Linked DNA regions of Ferrimicrobium sp.. The protein of the gene in region 1 interacts with the protein of each later gene in a pairwise test. Links are inferred from orthologs where the notes say so. Each region holds a gene or a part of one and is shown in the gene's direction. Other genes may lie near its edges.

Evidence for each region.
Region 2: the proteins of tsaE (region 1) and rlmB interact in binary tests that used the Escherichia coli proteins (3 or more experiments, as listed by UniProt). The link is inferred for Ferrimicrobium sp. from one-to-one orthologs.

The regions. Positions count from the first base shown.
Region 1 is NZ_DAHXOI010000008.1:80,522-83,521, forward strand. It holds tsaE (tRNA (adenosine(37)-N6)-threonylcarbamoyltransferase complex ATPase subunit type 1 TsaE), read left to right. Parts: upstream 1-1,275; coding sequence 1,276-1,725; downstream 1,726-3,000. Other genes in the region: alr (alanine racemase), read left to right, coding at 1-721; M7Q83_RS07390 (uracil-DNA glycosylase), read left to right, coding at 714-1,286; M7Q83_RS07400 (hypothetical protein), read left to right, coding at 1,713-2,390; rimI (ribosomal protein S18-alanine N-acetyltransferase), read left to right, coding at 2,387-2,911; tsaD (tRNA (adenosine(37)-N6)-threonylcarbamoyltransferase complex transferase subunit TsaD), read left to right, coding at 2,892-3,000. UniProt on the Escherichia coli protein: Required for the formation of a threonylcarbamoyl group on adenosine at position 37 (t(6)A37) in tRNAs that read codons beginning with adenine.
Region 2 is NZ_DAHXOI010000006.1:80,519-83,313, forward strand. It holds rlmB (23S rRNA (guanosine(2251)-2'-O)-methyltransferase RlmB), read left to right. Parts: upstream 1-928; coding sequence 929-1,663; downstream 1,664-2,795. Other genes in the region: ispF (2-C-methyl-D-erythritol 2,4-cyclodiphosphate synthase), read left to right, coding at 1-918; M7Q83_RS05850 (HEAT repeat domain-containing protein), read left to right, coding at 1,653-2,234; M7Q83_RS05855 (rod shape-determining protein), read right to left, coding at 2,225-2,795. UniProt on the Escherichia coli protein: Specifically methylates the ribose of guanosine 2251 in 23S rRNA.

The DNA.
Region 1 (3,000 bases):
GGAGACTGGCCTGCATCGCTTGGGCAGCGAGGCGGGGGAGGTCCTCATTATGGCCAAGGCGGCTCAGGCGGCCGGCATCGGGGTGACGGGGATCTACTCGCACTTGGCCAGGGCAGATGAAGGAGAGCCGGGTGAGGAGAGCGTGCTCGCACAGGTTATGCGTCTGCAAGAGGTCTATCAGGGCGTGGTCGGCCTACTGGAGGTACCGCCCCTGCTGCATCTTGCCAATACGGCGGGCCTGGTCAACTACCCACAGACCGGTTTTGACCTGATCCGTCTTGGGATCGGTATGTATGGTTATGGTGTCAGCGAAGTCGCTGTGCGACCAGTGCTGCGGCTCGTGAGTCGGGTAACGAGGCTCCATCAACTCGAGCAGGCCAGTGGAGTCTCGTACGGACATCGACGCTGGCACCCCGCGGGGACGTCGATCGCAACGATTCCCATCGGCTACGCCGATGGGTTCCGCCGCGGACTCTTCGATGCTGGGGGTCAGGTGTTGATCCGAGGAACGCGTCACCCCCTGGCCGGCGTGGTGGCGATGGATCATCTCATGGTCGCTGTGACCGATCCCGCCGTTGAGGTCGGTGATGAGGTAGTGCTCATCGGCGCACAGGGTTCGGAGTTTATCGGAGCTGATGAACTCGCGACTCGTCTCTCCACCATCAGTTATGAGATTCTGACTGGCATCAGTGATCGTGTTCCCAGGAGATATCGTGGCTGACTCCATTGCACTTCTGTGTGCGCAGGCGCTCGTCTGTCAGTCGTGTGGGTTGGCCACGACCCGCACGCAGGTCGTGGTCGGTGAGGGTGAGGTCCCAAGTGACCTGATGATCATCGGAGAAGGTCCTGGGGCACGGGAAGATGAACTGGGTCGCCCTTTCGTAGGAAGATCAGGGAAGCTCCTGGATCGGTTGATCCAGGAGGAGCTTGGGCGTACCCGAGACCAGGTCTACATCACCAATGTCGTGAAGTGCCGACCTCCAAACAACCGCGATCCGCGACCTGACGAGATGCATGCCTGTGCACCATGGCTTGAGCGCCAGATCGTGTTAGTCGATCCGCGGGTCATACTCCTGCTTGGCAAGACGGCCGTCTCTCGTGTCCTCGGTGTGACGGGGTCGTTGACCGCGTTACGGGGTCGTAGACATGATCGCAATGGCATTCTCGTTATCCCAACCTATCACCCCGCCTACGTCTTGCGAGGCGGGGCCACGCGCCTGACGGAGATGCGAGTGGATTTTGCACGAGCTCGCTTAACGCTTTCTGGTGGGCCGCATGCGACGTGAGTTGGCAACGCCCGAGGAGATGGTTGCGATCGGTCGCCGGTTTGGAACGACGCTGGTCGCTGGTGACCTCATCCTGTTGACGGGGGAGTTGGGTGCGGGTAAGACCACCTTTACCCAGGGGGTGGCCAATGGCCTCGGTATCGAGCGGCCAGTGACCTCTCCGACCTTTGTGACCGTGAAGTCCTACGCCCTCGCGAGAGGAGGCGAGCTCTACCATGTTGATCTCTACCGCGTGCAGGACCCCGACTACCTCCAGGACCAAGGTATCCTGGAGGAGTTGGATCGAGGCGCGATCGTGATTGTCGAGTGGGCAGAACATGGGCGTGCACTCGAAGAGTATGAGCGCCTGGCGATTACCATCATGGTTGCAGACTATGGACGCGTGATGGAGTTCGAAGGAACCCCCGATTGGCAGGAGCGACTGCAATGGCTACGTTGAGTACCCCGTTGACCGTCCTGGTCGACTGCACGACTCGTCCCGGACGGATTGTCGCGCGGCGCGACGGGGTCGATCGTGAGCGATCTATCGGTGATCGTCCACTCGGCACGCTCGCGAGTACCGTCGAAGAGCTCACCGATGGCGACGTGATCGAGCTACTGGCGCTGGTAACTGGGCCAGGACCACTGCTACCGTTGCGCAGCGCGGCGGCCTTTGTGCGCCTTCTGGCCTGGTCGCTGGGGGTTCCCGTGGTGAGTTTCCGATCGCTCGATCCGTTGGCTGAGGACCTTGCGAGCGTTCTTGGTGCGGGCCAGCGTGGCCTCATCCTTGAACCGCTTGGTCGCAATAAGCTACTTCAGGTCGAGGTCCGTGCGGGCCAGGCCCAGGCGATCGATCGTGTGCGTGTGCTTGCTCCGGCTGATCTGTCGATCGAACCTCAAGATCTGGTAGCGGGTCAGTTGCGTGAGGAGGGGCGTCGATGGGGTGCGGAGCTTTTTGAGGCCAAGCATAACTTGGTTGACTACGCGGTGACACGCTTCCGGTGCGGGGCGGTGAGCGATCTTGGAGATCTACGTGCCTGGTACGTGAAGGATTCTGGTGTTCGACGGGGTTTTGACGTGCGCTTAGCTGATGGGTCAATCGGTAGGGTCGGTCGCCAATCATGACCGTGCGTATCATGGCGATGCAAGAACAACACCTCGATGAAGTGGTGCGAATCGAGCAGGAAATCTCCGGTATTCCGTGGAGTCGGCGACTCTTTGAGGAGGAGATTACTCGACGCAAAGACCGACGGTATCGCGTTGCGGTGACGGAGGAGGGTGATCAGCTGCTGGGTTATTTGGGCATGCTCTACATCATCGACGAGGCACACATAGCCACCGTCGGGGTTGATCCTCATCACTGGGGACACAAGGTGGCGACCCGCCTGGTCCTCGATGCGCTTGACGCCGCCCGTGTGGAGGGAATCAAGGACTGCACGCTAGAGGTGCGCGCCCATAACGACCGCGCCAAACGCCTCTACCAGCGCTTTGGTTTTGCTCCGGTGGCGATCCGACGTGCGTACTACCATGACAACGGCGAGGATGCGATCATCATGTGGCTCTATGACCTCGATGCGCCTGGTGAGTTGGCCCGGCGTCAGGGGATTGCTGAAACGCTCACCCAGGATGGACGAACCCATGCTTGAGCACTCCAGCAACACCGCTTTCACCGAACCCTCCAGCATGCAGTTACGGCTTGTCGACGCCGGTGTGATCTTGGGCATCGAGACCTCAT
Region 2 (2,795 bases), on another replicon or contig:
CTCCCGGAATCTACCCCGGAACTGATCTATACCTTTGGCGGCGCGACACGCACAGGCTCCGTCGCCAATGCCTTTCGAGCATTAGGTGATGACTTCGAGTATGTCCTCGTGCACGACGCCGCCCGCCCGTTTGCCTCGCCTGCATTGTTTGAACGGGTGGTGGCAGCGCTCGCCCGGGGTTGCGCAGCGGTGGTGCCTGCCATCAGCTCCGTCGATACGCTCAAGGTAGTTGAAGAAGGGATGGTTCGCCAGACGCTTGACCGTAGCAGTATCGTCCGAGTGCAGACGCCACAGGGTTTTGCTCGAAAGGTGTTGGCCAAGGTCGTTGAGGCAGAGCAGGATGCGACTGACGAGGCGGCCATCGCCGAGCAGCTGGGTTACCCAGTGACGATCGTTGCGGGTGAGGAACTCGCCGCCAAGATCACCCTACGCAGTGATCTGGATCGATGGCGCATTCCACGGGTTGGGCTTGGTTTTGACATTCACCCCTTCGATCCAGACGGAGGTGGTGATCTGGTCCTTGCGGGCGAGCACTTTGGACCACCGGGGCTTGTCGGTCACTCGGATGGAGATTGTCTCGCCCACGCTGTTGCCGATGCGATCCTCGGCGCCGCTGGTATCGGCGGTATCGGAGATCTGTTCCCCGATACTGACCCTGCGTTGCGTGGTGCGAACTCCATGGTTCTTCTCGGTGAATGCCTCGGCGCCATTGCCGCAAAAGGGTATCAAATTCACTCCATCGATGCCACGATCATCGCAGAGCACCCACGCCTCGGTCCGTCGCTTGGCACCCTAGGGCACGCGCTTGGCACGCTCCTGGCTGCCCCGGTGTTGGTCAAAGCAAAGCGTGCTGAGGGTCTTGGCGCTCTTGGCGCTGGCCTCGGTGTCGCAACCTTTGTCGTGGCCACCGTTCTATGAGTGAGTGTTGATGAGTGAACGTAACGTCGGGGGGACCCAGGTGGAGGGTCGCCGGGCTGTCCTTGAGCTTCTGCGGGCTCGGCGCCGGGTGGTGCAGGAGGTGTGGTGCCAGCGTAGGGCCGTCGACGAGGAGATTGTCCAGGTGGCGACCTCGGTCGGCGTACGGGTGCGTGAGGTTGGCGAGAGTACTTTCAGAGAGCGGGCCTCCTCCTTCCAGCCACAGGGAGTCCTCGCGATTGCGGAGCCTTTGCGATCACGGGCCCTTGACGAGCTTGTGGGAGCGGATGCCCTGTTGCTTGCACTTGATCGCATACAAGACCCCCAGAATCTCGGTGCCATGTTACGCAGTGCGGCCGGAGCTGGCGTGAGTGGGGTCATTCTGCCCGAGCGCCGTGGGGCGCTCGTCACGCCAGCGGTGACCAAGGTTGCCTCTGGTGCGGTGGAGTACCTCGATTTTGCGGTGGTTGCCGGTATCCCAAACGCCTTGGCATTCCTCCAGAAACATGGGGTGTGGACCGTTGGTCTCGCCGCCGAGGCCGATACCGTCCTTGCCAAATCCAACCTCCTCACGGAACCGCTTGCGCTCGTCGTCGGTGCCGAAGGCGACGGACTTGCGCGGCTGACGCGACAGCGCTGTGATCTCTTGGTCAAGATCCCGATGGCACCATCAATAGCGTCGCTCAATGCCAGCGCCGCAACCGCGGTCGCCCTCTTTACGATCGCTGGAGCTCGTCGTGGCGGATGAGCTTGCGGTCCTCCTCCATGGGAGTCGTGAGGAGCTGCGAGCACTGCTCGATGTGTTGCCCGCCGAACTCTTGGCGCAGGGGCATCGAGCCTACCAACGACGATTTGGTCCAGACGAGGAGGTCTTGGAGATAGCACTTGCTCATCCAGACGCTCGGGTCGGCATTGCTGCAGTGACGGCTGTTCCCAGCGATCGGCGTTCGCTCGTGCATGCAAAGCGTTGGATGGAGGATGCTTCGTGGCTCGTCACCGAGTTTGGAGCTTTTGTCGCGGGTGAATTGGAGGACCCCGAGCTGGTACCACGGTTGATCGAACTCGCTATGGACCACGAGGAACCGCTGGTGCGAGAGGCTGCGCTGGCGAGTCTCGGCGCCATTGGAGACCAACGCGCGATACCCGTGGTACTCGCTGGTCTAAGCGCCAAGAGCGTCTACCTACGCCGAAGGGCATTGGTGATCTCTGTGGCCTTTGAGTCACCCGAGATCGACCGCGCGGTTGAGGCGCTCCGCGATGATCGTGATGCGCAGATCCGCCAGCTATTTGTCGATCTTGAGCGAGATCCTTACCAGTAGATCTTGGTTGGGTTCACGGCATGAATCACTGAGAGTCCGCGGACGACGGCGAGTTCGGGTTCTGCGATGGTATGCACCGGTACGCCAAGGCGTCGTTCGAGTTCGGGTGCCAGGCCCGGAAGATGCGCACCGCCACCGAGTAGCCACAGCCCGCGATCAGCGACATCGGTCACCAATTGGTTTGGGGCCTGTGAGATGCATGAGGTGATCGCTTGGGTGATGAGCTCTAGGCCCGGGAGAATGGCGGCGAAGATCACGTCCTCAGTGATCACGCCACTCTCGCTCTCCCCGTTGGCCAAGCTCCTACCCCAAATCTTGGCCTGGACTCCGCGATGGGCGCGCTGGAAATCGATCAGCTCAATCAAGATATCGTTGGCGACGTCCTCCGAGATGACCAGGTCACAGGTGGTCTTGACCGATTCGCGAATGGCGCTGCGCAATGTGCTCACGCCGGTTGGGCTCGTAGCTCGCGCAGCGAGTTTGCCAAAAGACACGATTCCCGCTTCGACTAACGATTCGCCGAGGACCACCGTCATGGTACCGACTTCGCCGAGCACATCC